Regions from separate parts of the Paenibacillus filicis genome, predicted to be linked through region 1. Evidence: a T-box and tRNA genes for the amino acid it is inferred to sense, from the RefSeq annotation. Region 1 holds a T-box; the other holds one or more tRNA genes.
The links. The T-box of region 1 lies ahead of WMW72_RS25875 (valine--tRNA ligase). A T-box ahead of a tRNA ligase gene usually reads a tRNA of that ligase, here a tRNA-Val.
Positions count from the first base shown of each region.

Region 1 (4,497 bases):
CCGCGAGCAGGCGCTGGAGCTTGCGGCAGCACTGATCGGAGACAAATGGAGTAAGACGCTGCTGCACAGTGAAGGCATGCTCTGGAACGGCAGCCGTCTCCGTCTGCATCTGTTTCCGCAGGAGAGCGGCGAGCATAGCTCTAATGAAGCAGAAGCGGCCGAACAGGTTGAGCTGCTGTATGAGGATGATTTCTGTCTGGTAGCGGGTAAGCCCGCCGGAATGAAGGTGCATCCGACGGAGCCAGGCGAGAGTGGTTCGCTGTCCCAGACGTTAAGCCTGCTGCTGGAGCGGGAGGGAAGACCATGCCGTCCCCGCCATATTCACCGGCTGGACGCGGATACGACTGGCCCGGTGCTCTTTGCCAAGTATGCATGGGTGCAGAGCAAGCTGGATGTGTGGATGAGCGAGAAGCGGATCGACCGCACGTATGTGGCCTTTGTCCAGGGGCAGGTAGTCCGTCCGAAGGGCCGGCTGGACGGCAGTATCGGACGCGACCGGCATCATCCGACGCGGCGGAGGGTGTCGCCTACGGGCGACCGTGCCGTAACGCGCTACGAGCGGCTGCAGACCTTCAAGGGGGCAACGCTGGTCCGGCTGACGCTGGAGACGGGGCGCACCCACCAAATCCGCGTTCACCTGAGCCATCTGGGACATCCGCTGCTCGGAGATACGCTCTACGGCGGTCCCGCAGACCCGATCGGGCGTCAGGCGCTGCATGGAGAACGACTGACCTTTCCCCACCCGCTGACTGGCGAGCGTATTGGGGTGGAGGCACCATGGCCTATGGATCTGAAGGCGCTCCAGACGCGATTGCAAAAATAGATGTCATGCTCCTTCCGGGAGTGCCATATAAATGGGATAGGACAACGGCGCTCTGGCATCTTCTTTTCTACGGCCCGAGATAGGATGACGAAAGGGAGGACATGACATTGACAACACCATCAAACGGATTGCGGTTCGATATTTACGAACGGGTGCACGTCAGCGATGAAGTGCTCGGCATCAGGCAGTTGGAGGGCGTTGAGCTGGTTCCGCATATTCAGGTGCTCTCGCAGGGAGAACAAGCTCTGCTGCGCGGCAATCTGCTCCTTACCGGGAGCTATGTGGATGAGCAGGAGCGCGAGGGGCAAAGGCTGGAGCATCTGATTCCCGTGGAAATCACGCTGCCGATGAGCCGCGTGACCCGCGTCGAGGAAATCGCCGTAGAGATCGAGAACTTCGACGTGGACCTGCTGTCGCCGCGAAGCCTGAATATTACCGGGGTGCTGTCGCTGAACGGGCTGGAGGTGTCCAGCTCGAGCAACGGAACCGAGCCGGCGTGGCGGGAGACGGAGGAAGAGGTTGTGTTCGTGCACGAGCCTTCGGCAGCACAGCTCGAGGAATACATCTCAGATGTCGAGACTAGGCAGCGTGAGGAGGAGCAGGGGGCTTTTCAGGAGCCGGCGGCGGACCCGGCAAGCTGGCAGGGCAGCCGTCACGAGGAGCCTCACCCCCCGGTGAGTGCGGCGGAGCACGAGAACGAGGAGGAAGAAGCCGAGCCTGTACCGGTTGTGCAATCGGAAGAAGCTGTGAACGAATGGCTTCCGGAGCCAGCGCCCGCAGTTGAGGAAGAGAAGAAGGAGCTGAAGGTTGGCTTCGGGAGCAAAAAAACCTCCGAAGAGCAGCAGACTGCCGCGGCACAAACACCGGCACCGGTAAGTCCGAAGACGGGGGCTTTCGGGCTGTCCTCGCTGATCAACTACAGCGCGTCCAAATCCGAAGCGCGCGCAGCGGAAGAGGCGGCCCAGGCCCAGGCTGCCGCCGAGGCCGCATCGGCGCAGAAGGTGGAGCTGCGCAATCTGCTGTTATCCCGGCGTGGAGAACAGCAGGAGTTCAAGAAGGTCAGGCTGGTGATTGTACAGAAGGAGGACACGCTGGAGACGATCGCCAAGAAATACGAGCTAAATCCGAGGGAACTTATTCTATATAACCGGCTCGGAGATAACGAGCTGGCAGCCGGCCAGATTGTATATATTCCGCGGTAGCGGATGGGGATGTGAACAAAAAAAACGGTCCGGATTAGCCTTCAGAGGCTTGGTCCGGGCTTTTTTTGGCTATACTGGTAGCAGGGAGAGGCTTGGATGAACAAGGCTTATATTGACTCTCACCCTGGGATTGTTTATCATAGAACGCATAAGATGCTGTAATAACGTGGAAAGGGAGTAGTAAGCAGCGAATCCTTCAGAGAGCGGAACCGGCCATAAGCTGAGAGGTTCTGCAGGACGTACCTGTTGAAGTCGCCCCGGAGTTGCCGGATTGAAGCGCTGAGCTTAGATTCGGCCGGTCACAGCCGTTATCTGTACAAGAGCCGTATGCACGCAGTCCGGCGGGAGCTGCCCGCTTGTTAGCGATCCTGCATGCGGAATAAAGGTGGTACCACGGAAGCGTAAGCCTTCGTCCTTTGCGGCGACAGGCTTTTTTTCATGTTTTTCGCGCAGCGCGCAGCGGAAAGTCATATAGGCTCCAGGAAGTCCGGAGAATCAGGTACGATGCCAGCTTCACGCACCGGTCAGCGGACGACAAGAACATGTCATAACTTTATACTTGCTCAAGGAGTGAATCAGGATGGAAGAGAACAAACAAGCGGCGCCGGAAACCTCCATGCCCACGACGTACGATCCGAAGGAAAGCGAGAAGAAGTGGTATGACTTCTGGCTTGAAGGACAATATTTTCAGGCAGGCAACCGGCCTGACGCCGAGCCTTACAGCATCGTCATCCCGCCTCCTAACGTGACGGGCGTGCTGCATATCGGCCATGCGCTCGATATAACGCTGCAGGACATCATGATCCGCTTCAAGCGTATGCAGGGCTACGACGCACTGTGGCTGCCGGGGACCGACCATGCGGGCATCGCGACACAGACCCGAGTCGAGCAGAAGCTGCGCGAGGAAGGGCTGACCCGTTACGATCTCGGACGGGAGAAATTTCTGGAGAAGGTATGGGAGTGGAAGGATCTGTATGCGAATAACATCCGCGACCAGTGGGCCAAGATGGGTCTGTCGCTGGACTATTCGCGCGAACGCTTCACGCTCGACGAAGGTCTCTCCAAGGCCGTACGCGAGGTATTCGTGCGCCGTTACGAAGAAGGCCTGATCTACCGCGGTAAGCGTATCATTAACTGGGACCCGGCAGCGCGCACGGCGCTCTCGGATATTGAAGTCATATACAAGGAAGTGCAAGGGGCTCTGTATCACCTGCAATATCCGGTCAAGGATAGCAGCGAATTCATCGTGGTAGCGACAACTCGTCCTGAGACGATGCTCGGCGATACGGCGGTGGCTGTGCATCCGGAGGATGAGCGGTACAAGCATCTGATCGGTAAGACGCTGGTGCTGCCGATCGTCGGCCGCGAGATTCCGATTGTCGGTGACGACTATGTTGAGAAGGAGTTCGGCAGCGGCGCGGTCAAAATTACGCCGGCCCATGATCCGAACGACTTCGAGGTCGGGCTTCGCCACGATCTGCCACAGGTGCTAGTCATGGACGAATCGGGCAAGATGAACGAGAACGCAGGTCCTTACAACGGCCTGGACCGGTTCGACTGCCGCAAGCAGATCGTTGCGGACATGAAGGAGCAGGGCGTGCTGCTGAAGATCGAGGAGCATGTCCATCAGGTCGGCCACAGCGAGCGCAGCGGCGCCGTCGTCGAGCCGTATTTGTCCACGCAGTGGTTCGTCGCCATGAAGCCGCTGGCCGAGCGGGCGGTTGAGGTGCAGAAGTCTGGCGAAGGTCCAAACTTCGTGCCGGAGCGCTTCGATAGAACGTATACGCATTGGATGGAAAATATCCGCGACTGGTGTATTTCCCGCCAGCTTTGGTGGGGACACCGCATCCCGGCCTGGTACTGCGACGATTGTGGAGAGGTTATCGTCTCGAGGGACGACGTAGAGGCTTGTCCACACTGTGGAGGCCAGCATCTGCGTCAGGATAATGACGTGCTGGATACGTGGTTCAGCTCGGCGCTGTGGCCGTTCTCGACGATGGGCTGGCCGGAGGAGACGGAGGACTTCAAGCGCTATTTCCCTAACAACGTGCTGGTTACCGGCTATGATATCATCCCGTTCTGGGTATCCCGGATGATCTTCAGCTCGTTGGAGCTGACGAACCGTATTCCGTTCAAGGACGTGCTGATCCACGGATTGGTACGCGATGCCGAAGGACGCAAGATGTCCAAGTCGCTGGGCAATGGCGTCGATCCGTTCGAGGTGATCGAGAAATATGGCGCGGACGCGATGCGCTTTATGCTGTCCACTGGCTCGACGCCGGGGCAGGACCTTCGCTTCCGGTGGGAGAAGGTCGAGCAGGCGCGTAACTTCGCCAACAAGATTTGGAATGCGTCTCGCTTTGCCCTGATGAATCTGGAGGGCTTCAGCTACGAGGAGATCGATCTGAGCGGCAAGCTAGGGACGGCCGACCGCTGGATCCTGCACCGCCTGAACGAGACGGTCCGCGATGT
Region 1 covers NZ_JBBPCC010000020.1:94,498-98,994, forward strand. Annotated here, with positions in the region: gene WMW72_RS25865 (RluA family pseudouridine synthase) at 1-823, shown strand, start outside; gene WMW72_RS25870 (LysM peptidoglycan-binding domain-containing protein) at 931-2,025, shown strand; T-box leader at 2,184-2,445, shown strand; gene WMW72_RS25875 (valine--tRNA ligase) at 2,606-4,497, shown strand, end outside.

Region 2 (4,497 bases), on a different contig from region 1:
CGGGATATTATACCTATGACCAACGGAATCTAAGGATTCTCCCGCTTGGGCTTGATGTTGAGCGAAATACAGGTTGCTCGGATCTTCTTCGCTTCGGAAAAATGGATAGTAAAACGGGGAGAAGAAGTATGGAAACAGGAAGCGACCCGGGAAGAAAGGATGCGGGAAGGGCCGGAACGGGGGACGAAAACCAAAGCCACCACGCGTAAATGCGCGATTCATTGAACAAAACCTCCATGTTGTAAATAGCGATGATATTTCTAAGTGGGAGGATGATGGGTACAATATCATCACTCCTTCCTAACGTTCTATAGTATACTACCAATTAATTAATTCCGGAAGTTTTATGTATTTTTTAGTAATATTTAACTATTTACTACCATGGGTATTACTGGTATATTAGTATATAAATGCTAGGCGCCTGCATTTATCATACAAACGGAGGTAGGAGAATACGTGAAAACTGTAAAACGACGCTTAGGTGTACTTTTATTTGCACTTGTCTTTATGCTTAGTTTATCATCGAGTGCCTTTGCTGATACTAATGTATTGTTGCTTCATCCAAACGGCACTACTGATAATCCGTATGTTATATCGTCCACAGGGACTAATGGATATACAGCGATATGGATTCAGCCTCCGACGACAACCCATTATACAATACAGATTAATTCAATTAATAGCTTCCCGAGTACAACTTACTATTATGTGCATCTAGCGCCACAAGCTTGGCCCGTAGGATCAACGCATGGTTTTCATGACATTCCACAATCCGTACTTAATAGTTTACCCAAAAATGAAGTTCTCAATATATCAGTAATTGCTTGGATAGATACAGGTGGAGGCGGTTGGTTGCCCAACGGTCTCGACAATCAGAAATTTATTGTCAGATAAAAATAAGTACCTCCCGAGTTAATCGGGGCTGATCCCGTAACGTGAGACAACTCAAAACACCTTCAAGAGAATGCTTCTATGTCGTAAGATGTGGAGGACAACTTGAAGGTGTTTTTACGTTAGCAAAACAAGAGTTAGTTACCGTTGAATTTATGAACGCCGTTAGACAGGCTGGTGTAAATGTGAGCGAGATTCTGGAGGTGGTTTGAAACCTTCAAGAGTACATCATTTACTATAACTCAATTCGTATTCAAACGAACTAGATAGCCATTCGCCGGTTGATTTCTAACGATTGGCCGCTTAACTTGCAAAGAATTTTGATCCCTGATTCACAAACGGGGGCCAGTCCCCCACAGTACCGACTAAGTTCTTTTTTATGCAGCTTGCCGTTTTCAATCAAGCCTGTTATAACATGGTTTAAGTCTTGACATATTCTAGGCAACTTGATATTATATTAATTATTCGAGCAAGGAACTTTATAGATTTTTAACTTGACTTGTTAGCTCAGCTGGGAGAGCACCATCTTGACAGGGTGGGGGTCAGTGGTTCGAGCCCACTACAGGTCATAAAGAAGAAGAGACTCTTGATAATCAAGGGTCTTTTTTGTTTGACAAAAACCAATTTGTTTTGCGGGTAATTGCAATTTTTCTGTTTATTATTACTCGCTTCTCTCTAGCAGAAGCAAAATATTTGATAACTTCTTTGTCTGGAAATCGTTCAAACAAGCTAAGATAATAAGAACCCGCATAGGTTTTTTCTTTTAAGTCACTGTAGATAGTTGAAGTCCTCCAGCTTATCATAAGAAGAAATTTCTCCTCGATAATCGATACTCCCCTTTTCTTGGGCTATACATTCCATAATACTCCTTGGATTGCAAAACAGACCCGTCGTCTGCAATGATGGGTCTTTTAATGATGAACTTTTGAGGACCCCCCAAAAAAAAAACCAAAAGTCAAAATACTACAATAGAAAATCAATATAGCGTCACAAGAGCGACCACTGTTTTCCCTATAATAAGGGAGAACACAAGGAATGAAGCAGCAAGAGAAGGGAGAGGTTTCAATTGGTTATTTTCCATCATCCGGCAGGAGGGGATGGCCGAGCATCATGAATACGGAGCAGAAGGCTAATCCGACGATGTATTCCGTCCTGTTTGCCGTGAGCATGGCCCATCTGATCAACGATGCGCTGCAGGCGGTCATTCCCGCCTCGTATCCGATCCTGCGGGATTCGCTTGGTTTGTCTTACACCCAGATCGGAATCATCACGTTTATTTTGTTTTTTTCTTCGTCGGTCATGCAGCCGTTCGTCGGGATGTATGCCGATGCCCGGCCGTCGCCCAGGCTGATGCCGATTGGGATGGCGATTGCCCTGCTGGGCATGGTCGGCATCGCGCTCGCACCGGGCTATGGGATGATGCTGCTGGCGGTTGCTTGTATGGGGATCGCCTCGGCGATGTTTCACCCGGAGGGATCGCGGATCGCTTACTTGGCCGCTGGTCCGCGTAGAGGGTTGGCGCAGTCGATTTTTCAGGTCGGCGGGAATTCGGGCAGTGCGCTGGCTCCGCTGATGACGGCGCTTATTTTCTTCCCGTTCGGGCAGATGGGGGCGATGTGGTTCACCTTGATCGCAGCAGTCGGTATTGCCCTCCAATGGCGCGTAGCGCGCTGGTACGGAGAGCAGCTTGCGCGGAGTCCGCGCAAAAAGCCGCAATCCGCTGCGCAGCCGCAGAAGGATACCGCCAGACGCGTACAATTCGCGATCCTGATCATTATTTTGATCGCCTTTGCCCGGTCCTGGTTCGGCTCCAGCATCACGAGTTATTTTTCATTTTATCTCATTGAGCATTTTCAGATGACCGTCCCGCAGGCTCAGGTGTATCTGTTTATCTACATGGGCGCGGGTATTATCGGCACATTCTTCGGCGGGGCGCTTTCGGACAAGATCGGGAGGAAAAACGTCATTCTGCTGTCCGTGCTGGGTGCAGCTCCGTTTGCCATCCTGCTGCCGCATGCCGGGGAGATGATGATTTATCCGCTGCTGTTTATCCTCGGACTGATCAATCACAGCAGCTTCTCTGTGACGATCGTCTACGTGCAGGAGCTGGTGCCCGGCAAAGTCGGCACGGTGTCGGGACTGATCACCGGTTTGTCCTTCGGGCTCGGGGCCATCGGCGCTGTGGCGCTTGGGGGATTGATCGACATGACGTCACTGACGCTGGTCATCACGGCCTGCTCGTTTATGCCGCTGCTCGGCGCGATCGGTCTGCTGCTGCCCTCCGACAAGGTTGTACGCGGGTGGCGGAGTCAAGCGGGGATTGGCGGGTAACGGCAGGGCCGTCCATACTATATTCTGATTCGGGGTGATCGCAATGAACTACAATTCTTCGGTCGCATCGGCTGAGAGGCCGGTTGTCCGGCGCCGTATCGGCTCGCTGCGGTGGATGGAATCGCTGACGGGGCTGCTGTTCGTAAGTCCGATGCTGATCGGCGTGACCGTGCTGACGTTAATGCCGATTATGGCGACCATCGTGCTAAGCTTTGCCGACTGGAACTTTGTCGCGGGTATTCAGGGACTCCACTGGGTAGGCTTCGATAACTTCCAAACGCTCGCAAGTGACGAAACCTTCCTGAAATCGATGAGCAATAACGCCGTTTTCCTGCTTACGGTACCGATTTACATGGCGATCTCGCTGCTGCTGGCGATCTTGATCAACAAGCACGTCTACTTGAAAAGCTTCTTCAAGGTCGCTTATTTCATGCCTTATATTTCAAGCGTAGTGGCCGTGGCTACGGTGTGGATGGTGCTGTTCAATCCGTCCTCCGGTCCGGTCAACCAATTTCTGACGGCGCTGGGTATGGAGAATCCGCCCAAGTGGATTGCCGATCCCGCATACGCACTGCCTTCCCTGATGATGGTGTCCGTGTGGGTTTCGATCGGGTTTAATATGATTATTTATATGGCCGGCTTGCAGAGTATTCCGAATGATCTGTACGAAGCGGCGTCCATTGATGGGGCCAACGGGTGGGTCCGGTTTCAGAAAATTACGCTCCCGCTGTTATCGCCGACGACCTTTTTCCTGCTCGTCTCCGGCATCATCGCGACCTTTAAGGTATTCGATCTCATTGCCGTGCTGACCAAGGGCGGCCCGCTGAAGTCCACGACGATGATGGTCTGGTATCTGTACGAGACGGCATTCATTAACTTGAAGATCGGGTACGCTTCTTCCATGGCGATGGTGCTGTTTATGTGCGTGCTGGCTATTACGCTGCTCCAGTGGATCGGACAGAAGAAATGGGTCAATTACTAGAGAGGAGGCAGGCCGGTGAAGGCAGCATATGATTTACCTAAGATCACCATAACGGTCATTATGTTTGGATTCAGCCTATTGTTTCTGATGCCGTTCTTTTGGATGGTCTCCGCATCATTCAAGCTGGAGGCGGAAGTGTTCAATTTTCCGATCCAATGGATTCCTGAGCACTGGAATGCTTGGCCCAATTACAAGGAAGTCTGGTTCGGCCAATATCCGTTCTATATTTATTATTGGAATTCCATTAAACTAAGCGTACTGACGACGCTGCTGTCGTGTACCATTTCCAGCCT
Region 2 covers NZ_JBBPCC010000011.1:161,507-166,003, forward strand. Annotated here, with positions in the region: gene WMW72_RS18050 (hypothetical protein) at 1-222, opposite strand, end outside; gene WMW72_RS18055 (hypothetical protein) at 457-894, shown strand; tRNA gene WMW72_RS18060 (tRNA-Val) at 1,388-1,460, shown strand; gene WMW72_RS18065 (hypothetical protein) at 1,485-1,694, opposite strand; gene WMW72_RS18070 (MFS transporter) at 2,002-3,222, shown strand; gene WMW72_RS18075 (carbohydrate ABC transporter permease) at 3,266-4,204, shown strand; gene WMW72_RS18080 (carbohydrate ABC transporter permease) at 4,265-4,497, shown strand, end outside.
Region 2: it encodes a tRNA-Val, which carries the amino acid that the T-box ahead of WMW72_RS25875 (valine--tRNA ligase) is inferred to sense. The anticodon was not compared.